Regions from separate parts of the Roseomonas sp. TF40 genome, predicted to be linked through region 1. Evidence: riboswitches for the same ligand, from Rfam matches in the RefSeq annotation. Region 1 holds a riboswitch; the other holds the start of a gene.
What was found. Region 1 has a riboswitch for glycine ahead of AC2D9U_RS22235 (D-amino acid dehydrogenase). Riboswitches for the same ligand answer to the same signal wherever they lie in the genome.
Positions count from the first base shown of each region.

Region 2: it holds a riboswitch for glycine, as region 1 does, so the genes downstream of both, gcvT (glycine cleavage system aminomethyltransferase GcvT) here and AC2D9U_RS22235 (D-amino acid dehydrogenase) in region 1, are expected to answer to the same signal.

Region 1 is NZ_JBXVVR010000010.1:80,478-85,586, reverse strand. It holds gene AC2D9U_RS22240 (sigma-54-dependent transcriptional regulator) at 1-987, shown strand, start outside; gene AC2D9U_RS22235 (D-amino acid dehydrogenase) at 1,204-2,466, opposite strand; glycine riboswitch at 2,603-2,702, opposite strand; gene panC (pantoate--beta-alanine ligase) at 2,740-3,594, opposite strand; gene AC2D9U_RS22225 (tripartite tricarboxylate transporter substrate-binding protein) at 3,602-4,561, opposite strand; gene AC2D9U_RS22220 (3-oxoadipate:acetyl-CoA acetyltransferase) at 4,630-5,109, opposite strand, start outside.
Region 2 is NZ_JBXVVR010000002.1:785,859-790,967, reverse strand. It holds gene AC2D9U_RS09765 (homoserine kinase) at 1-834, opposite strand, end outside; gene ispH (4-hydroxy-3-methylbut-2-enyl diphosphate reductase) at 845-1,813, opposite strand; gene AC2D9U_RS09755 (hypothetical protein) at 1,949-2,503, shown strand; glycine riboswitch at 2,569-2,673, shown strand; glycine riboswitch at 2,676-2,792, shown strand; gene gcvT (glycine cleavage system aminomethyltransferase GcvT) at 2,848-3,960, shown strand; gene gcvH (glycine cleavage system protein GcvH) at 3,973-4,350, shown strand; gene gcvP (aminomethyl-transferring glycine dehydrogenase) at 4,347-5,109, shown strand, end outside.

The sequences.
Region 1 (5,109 bases):
GGCGCGGCGCTCGCGGGGCCGCCACCCGCTTCGGATCCAGGGGAGCTACCGCCGCTCGGCGTTTCGGCCGCCATGCGCGCGGTGGAGACGACACTCCGCAAGGCGGCGCGGGTGGACATGTCCGTGGTCCTGACCGGGGAAACCGGTGTTGGCAAGGAAGTCGCCGCGCGGCTGCTGCACGCTGCTTCGGCACGTCGCGCGCATCCCTTCGTTGCCGTCAACTGTGCTGCAATACCGCGTGATCTGGCCGAGAGCACGCTGTTCGGGCATGAGCGCGGCGCCTTCACAGGGGCGGTTGCGCGCAAGATTGGCGTCATGGAGCGGGCGGGCGCAGGGACGCTGCTGCTCGATGAGGTCGCTGAATTGTCGCCCGAGCTGCAGGCAAAACTGCTCCGCCTGCTCCAGGAGCGCAGCTTCCTGCCGGTTGGCGCTACCGCGGAGCGCCCTTTCGCGGCACGCATTGTCGCGGCCACGCATGCCGATCTGGCGACCCGTGTGCGGCAGGGCCTGTTCCGGGAGGATCTGTTCTATCGACTCAACGTCCTTACCGTGTCGATACCCCCGCTCCGCCAGCGGCCCGAGGATGTGCCAGGCCTCTCGGCACGGCTGCTGGCCGAAACGCTCGCCCGCTTCGGGCTCGGACCGCGCCGCCTGGGCGAAGCGGCGTTGGCCGCACTCTCGGTGCATGATTGGCCTGGGAATGTTCGTGAGTTGCGCAATCGCATCGAACGTGCCGTTGCGCTCAGCGAGGATGAGGAACTGAGGCCCGAGGAATTGTTTCCTGAGGGCGTGCTGGATCCTCCTGCCGACCAACGCGCGGGGTCTCTAGAGGATGCGTTGGACGAGGCAGCGCGGCAGGCGATCGAGGATGCGCTCCGGCATACGGCTGGCAGCCGATCCGAGGCTGCGCGCCTGCTCGGTGTCTCGCGGACGACCCTGTGGAAGCGAATGCGCGACCTGGGGCTGACCGGTGAAGGATCCGCGTGAAGTATCGTGCGCACGGGCGCGTCCGGTGGAAGGCTCAGCAGGAGGTCCTTCTGTTCCTCCGCATCCATTACCTGCTCATCGCGACGACACGTTCCAATCGCACCGAGGTGGTGTGATACCCAGCGCACGATCGCCAAGACAGATGGGAAGGGCCGACCTACATGGTAGGTCGGCCGTGCGCAAACGTTTACGGTACGTGACGCTGGCGGCGTGCCGCTACGCGTTCGCGCGCGCCCCCACCAGCGCGGCCACCGCATCGGCCGTTGCGGCGGAGAGCGTCCAGCCCAGATGCCCGTGGCCGGTGTTGTAGAACACCCGCGGGCTGCGTCCGCGCGCCACGCGCGGCATCATGTCCGGCATCATCGGCCGCAGGCCTGCCCAGGGCACCGCGTGGCGCGTGCTCATGCCCGGGAAATGCGCGCGGCACCAGGCGACGAGCGGGGCGATGCGCTCGGCGCGGATGTCGCGGTTGTAGCCGTTGAACTCGGCCGTGCCCGCCACGCGGAACCGCCGCGCGCCGAGCCGGCTGGTGACGATCTTCGCCTTGTCGTCGAGCAGGCTGACCCAGGGCGCGGCGGCCTGGTCGGCCGGGTCGTCGAGCTGCACGGTGATGGAGTAGCCCTTCACCGGATAGACATTGATCCGGTCGCCCAGCGCCTCGCCCAGCCGGCGGGACATCACCCCCCCGCAGACCACGACCTTGTCGAAGCGGTGCGTCTCACGCGGGTGCGGCGCGCCATCGGCCGTCGGCTCGGTCGAGCGGCACACCACCGCGACGCCCTGCGCGCCCGCATCGGCGGCGAGCACCTCCGTTGAATAGCGCATCGTCACGCCGTGCCGCGCGCAGGCCAGCGCGAGCCCGTTGGTGAATTTGTGGATGTCGCCGGTGAAGTCGGATGGCGTGTAGAAGCCGCCATAGATGTCGCCCTGCAGCGCCGGCTCAATCGAGCGGATCTCGGCGGGCGTGACCGCGCGGCGCTCGAGCCCGCCCTTGGCGAGCAGCGCCGTGACGCGCGCGGCCGCGTCGAACTCCGCCTTGGTCGCGTAGAAATGCAGGATGCCGCGATCCTCGGCGTCGAAGTCGATGCCCTCTTCCTCGGCCATGCGGCGCAGATGCTGGCGCGCCTCGATCGCCAGGCGCGCGGTGGTGATCGTGTTCTCCTCGTGGCGCGGGATCGCGGCGACGAACTCCGCCATCCAGGAGAGCTTGTGCCAGGAGGGCTTCGGGCTCACCAGCAGGGGGGCACCGGGCGAGACCATCCACTTCAGGCCCTTCAGCACGGTGGACCAGCTGTTCCAGACCTCGGCATTCGAGGCCGAGAGCTGTCCGCCATTGGCGAAGGACGTCTCCATCGCCGCATAGGGGTGGCGGTCGAAGACCGTCACCGCATGGCCGCGGCGGGCCAGGTTGTAGGCGGTTGTGATGCCGGTGATGCCGGCGCCGATCACGGCGACCGAATCGCGTTCAGAACGGGACATGCGCATTCTCCTCCCGCGCGCCCCGCGCGGGTTCGAATGCCCCCTCTGTCATTGGCCTGAGAGCATCATCGTGCCCCCTCGCGGGGCAGCGACTTACACCGTCGGCGGGAGCGGCTGCTCCACTTTCCAGAGTTCCAGTTTCAGCGCGGTACGTGAGCCTGAGAGTTTCCGGGGCGGTTGCTCCTTCGGCGCCACACCGGCCGCGATGCCGATGCGGACTCTCCCGCAAAATCTTCATGCCGACGATGCGGCATGCACGTCAAGCGGATTGCGTCATGCCATCGTGTCCGACAGAGCGATGTTGTCGAGAAGACGCACCGTGCCGAGCCGTGCGGCCGCGAGCAGCCGCATCGGTGTGGCCGGCATCATCGCCTCCAGCGGGCGCAGCGTCTCGGCCGCGACCAGCGCGAGATAGTCGGGCGCGAAGCCGGCATGACGCAGCGCGGCTTCCTCCTCGGCCAGCACGGCGCGCACCGTTCCGCCCGCGCCGATCCGCGCCGCGGCGCGGCGCAGCGCGGCATGAAGCTGTGGCGCGGTCGCACGCTCGGCAGGCGCGAGGAAACGGTTGCGCGAGGAGAGCGCGAGGCCGTCCGGTTCGCGCATCGTCGGCACGGACAGAATGCGGATCGGGATGTCGAGGTCGCGCGCGGCGCGACGCACGACCTGCAATTGCTGCCAGTCCTTCTCGCCGAAGGCGGCGACATCGGCGCCCGTCTGCAGGAAGAGCTTGGTGCAGACCGTGGCGACGCCGGCGAAATGGCCCGGCCGCGCCGCGCCCTCGAAGCCTTCGGAGACGCCGCGCACCTCGACGGAGGTGGCGTTGCCCGCCGGGTACATCGCCTCGACCGTCGGCAGCCAGGCCAGGTCACAACCCGCGCCCCGCAGCTTCGCGAGGTCGCCCGCCTCGTCGCGCGGATAGCGCGCGAGATCCTCATTCGGTCCGAACTGCGTCGGGTTCACGAAGATCGAGGCAATGACGACATCGGCCGCCGCGCGCGCCGCGGCGATCAGCGACAGATGGCCCTCATGCAGCGCGCCCATCGTCGGCACCAGCGCCACGCGCGCCCCATCGGCGCGCCATCGGGCCAGTGCCGCGCGCAACGCCGGGATCGCGCGATGGATCAGCATCGCCGCGTCATTCCGGCCGGATGCCGGTGCGCCGGACGAAGGCGCCCCAGGTCGCCGTCTCCGCCGCCAGCAGGCGCGCCAGCGAGTCCGCGCTGCCTGCCATCGGCTCCGCGCCGATCCGCGCGAAACGCTCGGCGATCGCCGCATCGTCGAGCAGCCGGGTCAGCAGCGCCGATAGCGGGGCGCGCGCCGGCTCCGGCAGGGCGCGCGGCGCGACCATGGCGAACCAGGGGTCCACGGCAAAGCCGGCCACCCCGGCCTCGGCCATCGTCGGCAAGTCCGGGAAGGCGGCGATGCGGCGGGAGGTGGTGACGGCCAGCGCGACGAGCCGGCCGGAGGCGATGTGCGGACCGGCGGAGGTGACGCTGTCGAACATCATGTCCACGCGCCCGGCGACGAGGTCCGTCACCGCCGGTCCCGAACCGCGATAGGGCACATGCTCCAGCGCGAGGCCGGCGAGATCGGCGAAAAGCGCGCCGGCCAGGTGGATGGAGGTGCCGCTGCCGGCGGAGGCGTAGGTCAGCGCGCCCGGCCGCCGGCGGGCCTCGGCGACAAGGTCGCCGACACTGCGCCAGGGCCGTGCCGCGGGAACAACCAGGACGTTCGGCACCACGGCGACCGGTCCGACCGGGACGAAGTCGGCCTCCGCATAGGGCAGGCGCGGATAGAGCGCCGCGTTCACGGCATGGGCGATCGAGACCATCAGCAGCGTATGGCCGTCATTGGCCTGGGCCGCCAGCCCGGTGCCGGTCGTGCCGCCGGCGCCGGGGCGGTTCTCCACCACCACCGGCTGGCCCAGCGCCTCGGCCATCGGGGTGGCGAGCAGGCGCGCCATGGCGTCGATCGCCCCGCCCGGCGGGAAGGGAACGATCAGGCGCAGCGGCCGCTCCGGCCAGGGGCGCGCGGGCTGTGCCAGGGCGGGCAGCGGCAGGCCACCCGCCAGCGCCAGCAGGGTGCGGCGGCGCATCACGGCGTCGCTCTCCCGCTGGCATCCGCCACCAGGGGCGGCGGCGATCCGGACGCAGGAAGGCGCCATCACGCGGCTCTCCGCACCACGATCTGCGGCAGGCCCAGGATCCGGCGCGCGGTCGCGGCGTCTGCCACGGGGCGGCCGGCCTCCGCGGCCAGTTCGGCGGTGCGCCGCACCAGCGCGGCGTTGGAGGGGGCCAGCGTGTGGCGGTCGAGGCGCACGTTGTCCTCGAGCCCGGTGCGCACATGGCCGCCGCGTGCCAGCGCCCAGCGCGCCACGGTGAACTGGTCGCGCCCGATGCCGGCCGCCGTCCAGGTCGCGCCGGGCAGGATCTCGCGCATCAGCCCGAGCTTGAAGTCGAGGATATCCTCGCGCGGCGGCAGGGCGTGCTTCACGCCGAAGACGAACTGCACATGCGGCGGCGGCAGGATCAGCCCTTCGTCCACGAGCATGCGCGTGTTGGTCAGCATGGCGAGGTCGAACACCTCGATCTCCGGCTTCACGCCCAGGTCGCGCATCGTCGTGGCGAGGCTGCGCACGAAGTC
Region 2 (5,109 bases), on a different contig from region 1:
CCCCCGGCAGAGCACCGGCAGCGCCGCCACCTCCGCGGCCCCCAGCGGGCGCCGCGCCTGGTAGGCGCGCAGCAGGGCGCGCGCCTTGGTCAGGTTGAAGGCGCCATCGGCCTCGAAGCACCAGGCGTTGAGGCAGACGGCGATGTCATAGGCGAGCAGATCGGTGCAGGCGAAGTAGAAGTCGATCAGGCCCGAGACATGCGGCCGCCCGGCCGCGTCGGGCAGGAAGAAGACGTTGTCGGGGAAGAGATCGGCATGGATCTGCCCCACCGGCAGCGTCCCCGGCGCCGGCCACGCGACGAGGATTTCTTCGAGATGCCCGTCGAGCTCGGCGATCAGCCCGGGCTGCACCTCGTCGCCCCGCGCGCGGCAGCCGTCCAGCAGCGGCGCCCAGCCGGAAGGGCCGAGCGCATTGGCGCGCACGCCGGCGAAATCGCTGCCCGACTCATGCAGCCGCGCCAGCGCCTCACCCAGCGGGGCCAGGTGCTCGGGCCGCACGCGGCGCGGCCACACGCCCTCGAGGAAGGTGCAGATCGCGGCCGGCCGGCCGCACAGCGCGCGCAGGGCGGCGCCGTCGCGCCCATGCACCGGCGTCGGGCAGGCGAGGCCGCGCGCCGCCAGATGCGCCATCAGGTCGAGGAAATAGGGCAGCTCGGTGGGATCGACGCGCTTCTCGTACAGCGTCAGCACATAATCCCCGGCCTCGGTGCGCAGCGCGTAGTTGGAGTTCTCCACCCCCTCCGCGATGCCGCGGAAGGCGAGCAGCCCGCCCAGATCGTAATCGCCCAGGAAGGCGCGCAGCGCCTCGTCCGAGACCTCGGTATAGACCGCCATGATGCCTGCGCTATTCCGCCGCGAGGCCGGCCGGCAGGCGGAAGGTGATGCGCTCTTCCGCCACCACCACCTCCTCCACGTCGAGGTCGAAGCGGGTGCGCAGCTTGGCCAGAACCTCTTCCACCAGCACCTCGGGCGCGCTCGCCCCGGCGGTGAGGCCGAGCACCCTGCAGCCATCGGCGATGGCGGGGTCGAGGTCGGCACCGCGCTGCACCAGCAGGGCCCGCGCCGCGCCGGCGCGCTTCGCGACCTCCGCGAGGCGCACGGAATTGGAGCTGTTCGGCGCCCCGACCACGATCACCAGCTCCGCCCCGCGCGCCGCGATGGCCTTCACGGCGGCCTGACGGTTGGTGGTGGCGTAGCAGATGTCCTCCTTCGCCGGGCCAGCGATGTCGGGGAAGCGCGCCTGCAGGATCGCCACGATCTCCGCCGTGTCGTCCACCGAGAGCGTCGTCTGGGTGGTGAAGGCGAGGCCCTGGCCGCTGGGCGGCATGATGGTGCGCGCCTGCTCGGCATCCTCGACCAGCGTCACGGCGCCGGGCGGCAGCTGGCCCATGGTGCCGATCACCTCCGGATGGCCGGCATGGCCGATCAGCAGCGTGTGCAGCCCCTTGCCGAAATGGCGCTCGGCCTCGCGGTGCACCTTGCTGACCAGCGGGCAGGTGGCGTCGAGGGCGAACATCCTGCGCTCGGCGGCCTCGGCGGGGACGGATTTCGGCACGCCATGGGCGCTGAACACCACGGGCTGGCCGTCATCGGGAATCTCGGACAATTCCTCGACGAAGATCGCACCCTGGCGTTCCAGGCTCTCCACCACGAAGCGGTTGTGGACGATCTCGTGGCGGACATAGACCGGCTTGCCGTGGCGCTTCAGCGCCTCCTCCACGATCTTGATGGCGCGGTCCACGCCGGCGCAGAAGCCGCGCGGGCCGGCGAGCAGCACGGTAAGCCGGGGTTTGTCGGCAGGCGCGGCGGTCATGGAAGCGATCCGGTTCTCTGGTCGGCGCCCAGGGGTGGCCCTGCGCCTGTGGCAATGCGATAGACCACGGATAGGGTGGCCCTGGGGCCATCCTACCGGCCAGGGCCGCAGCTTCAAAGGGGACAGGTGGGCGCCATGACGATCCCGCAACGCCACATGGCCATTCTCGGCGCAGTGCTGGCGCTGGGCGCCTGTTCCTCGGCGCCCTCCGGCCCGCTGGGCTCCACCCAGGCGCCCTGCCCGCGAATCGCCATCCTGGCCGATGGCGCGGACATGACCGTCTTCCGCACGGGCGGCGTGCGGGACCTGACGGCAATGGTGCTGGATGCGCGGCTCACCGGCTTCGACGCCACCTGCGACTATACGGGCCGGGACCGCACCGCGCTCTCCGTGCGCATCACCCCCCGCTTCGAGGCCGAGCGCGGCCCCGCCGCGGAGAGCCGCGCCGCGGAGCTGCCCTGGTTCGTCGCGCTGAGCGATGTGGGGGACACCACGCTGCTCGACCGGCAGGCCTTCACCACGCGCCTGACCTTCCCCACCAACGTGCCGCGACTCGTCGGCCCCGGCGCAACGGCGCGGGTGAACGTGCCGCTGGGCGAGGGCGTGCGGGCGGTGGACTACGCCATCCGCATCTCTTTCCAGCTCACGCCCGAGCAATTGGCGCATAATCGGGCGCGCGGGCCGCGCTGAAGGGGATTTTCCAACCCTGCCACGGTTGCGCGGCGCGGGGGGCTGGGTCATATCCCGGGTCCCGCTGACACCGCGCGGGAGAGAGCGGGTGGTCCCCTCGGGGATGCATCCGCCGCCGAAGGCGCAACCGGCCCCCGGAAACGCTCAGGCAGAAGGGCCGCGCGGAGAGGGACCTCTGGAAAGCCCGCACCCCGAACGGGGCGTGGCACCGAAGGAGAAAGGCGCCAGCGCAGGAACCACGGTTCCGCCGCGTTTCGGCCGCTGAATCTCTCAGGTTCCGGGACAGAGGGGGGCCACGGAGACGTCCCGCGCCATTGTGGCGTGGGCGAGCCTTTGGGGGCACCGTGGCCGGACCTGTCAGCGACGAGCACCTGCTCGAAACCCCGCTTGCCGCGCTGCATCGCAGCCTGGGCGCCCGCATGGTGCCCTTCGCGGGCTATGCAATGCCGGTGCAATACGCGCCCGGCATCATGGCCGAGCACCTGCACACCCGCGCCGCGGCCGGGCTGTTCGACGTCTCCCATATGGGCCAAGCCGAGCTGGTCGGCACGGGCGCGGCCGCGGCGCTCGAGGCGCTGACGCCGGCCGATGTGCAGGCGCTCAAGCCCGGGCGGCAGCGCTACGGGCTGCTGATGACCGAATCGGGCGGCATCCTGGACGATTTCATGGTCGCCAACATGGGCGACCGGCTGTTCCTGGTGCTCAACGCCTCCCGCAAGCACCTGGACATCCCCGCCATCGAATCCGTGCTGCCCGCCGGGGTCACGCTGCGACCGCTGCCCGACCGCGCGCTGATCGCCCTCCAGGGCCCGGGCGCGGTGCCGGCCATCGCCACGCTGGCGCCGGGCATCGCCGCGCTGAGCTTCATGGGGGTGGGTGAGTTCGACATCGCCGGCGTGCCGGCCCTCGTCTCGCGCAGCGGCTACACGGGCGAGGATGGCGTGGAGATCTCCGTGCCCGCCGAGCAGGCCGAGATGCTGGCCAAGGCGCTGCTCGCCCTGCCGGGCGTGCTGCCGGCAGGGCTCGGCGCGCGCGATTCGCTGCGGCTGGAGGCGGGGCTGTGCCTCTACGGCAATGACCTCGATGAGGGCACGAGCCCGGTCGAGGCGAACCTGGTGTGGACCATCGGCAAGCGGCGCCGCATGGCCTGGGATTTCCGCGGCGCCGAGCGCGTGCGCAGCGAACTCGACAACGGCCCGAAGCGGCTGCGCGTGGGCATCCAGCCCGAGGGGCGCCAGCCGGCGCGCGGGCATACGCCGATCGAGGTCGATGGCGCCGCGGTGGGGGAGATCACCTCCGGCGGCTTCGGCCCCTCCGCCAATGCACCCGTCGCCATGGGCTATGTCGCGCGCAGCAGCGCCGCCGATGGCACCGTTTTGTCACTGATGGTGCGCGGCAAGGCCCTGCCGGGCCGTGTCGCCCCGCTTCCCTTCATCCCCCACCGCTACGCCCGCTGAGGAGTGACCCCGATGGCCGAACTGCGCTTCACCAAGGACCATGAATGGGTGCGCCTCGAGGGCGGCACCGCCACCATCGGCATCACCGACCATGCGCAGAACGCGCTGGGCGACGTGGTCTTCGTCGACCTGCCGGAAGTGGGCCGCGAGGTGGCGGAGGCCGAGGCCTGCGCCGTGGTCGAGAGCGTGAAAGCGGCCTCCGACGTCTATGCGCCGGTGGCGGGGAAGATCTCCGCGGTGAACGGCGCGCTGGCCGATGATCCGTCGCTGATCAACTCGGCCCCGACCGGCGAGGGCTGGTTCTTCAAGATGGAGGGCGTCGATCCCGCCGCCGTTGCCGCGCTGATGAGCGAATCCGACTACGCGGCCTTCGTGGAGACGCTGGCATGAGCGCGCTGCGTGAACTGACGGCGCTCGAGGACAAGGGCGAATTCGCGCGCCGCCATATCGGGCCTTCGGAAGCCGAGATCGCGGCGATGCTGAAGGTGGTCGGCGCCGAGAGCCTCGATGCGCTGACCGCGCGCACCGTGCCCGCCGCCATCCGCAGCGCGCAGGCCCTGCCGCTGCCGCCCGCGGTGACGGAGGCCGAGGTGATCGCGGAGCTGCGCGGCCTCGCCGCGAAGAACCGCGCCGACATCAAGTCGCTGATCGGCATGGGCTATCACGGCACGCTGACGCCGCCGGTGATCCTGCGCAACATCCTCGAGAATCCCGGCTGGTACACGGCCTATACGCCCTATCAGGCGGAACTCGCGCAGGGGCGCCTCGAGGCCCTGCTGAACTTCCAGACGCTGGTCACGGACCTCACCGGCCTGCCGGTGGCCAATGCCTCGCTGCTCGATGAGGCGACGGCGGCGGCGGAAGCCGTGACGCTCGCCCATGCCGCGACGCGCGGGAAGTCGGACACGCTGCTGCTCGCATCGGACCTGCACCCGCAGACCCGCGCGGTGGTGGTGGCGCGGGCCGAGCCGCTGGGCATCGAAGTCGTTGTCGCGCCGCCTGCGGAAATCGTTGCGGCGGCCGCCGCGAAGAAGCCCTTCGCGCTGCTGCTGCAATATCCGGGCAGCACCGGCCAGGTGCGCGACCTGACGCGCGAGATCGCGGCCGTGCATGGCGTGGGTGGCCTCGCCATCGTCGCCGCCGATCCGC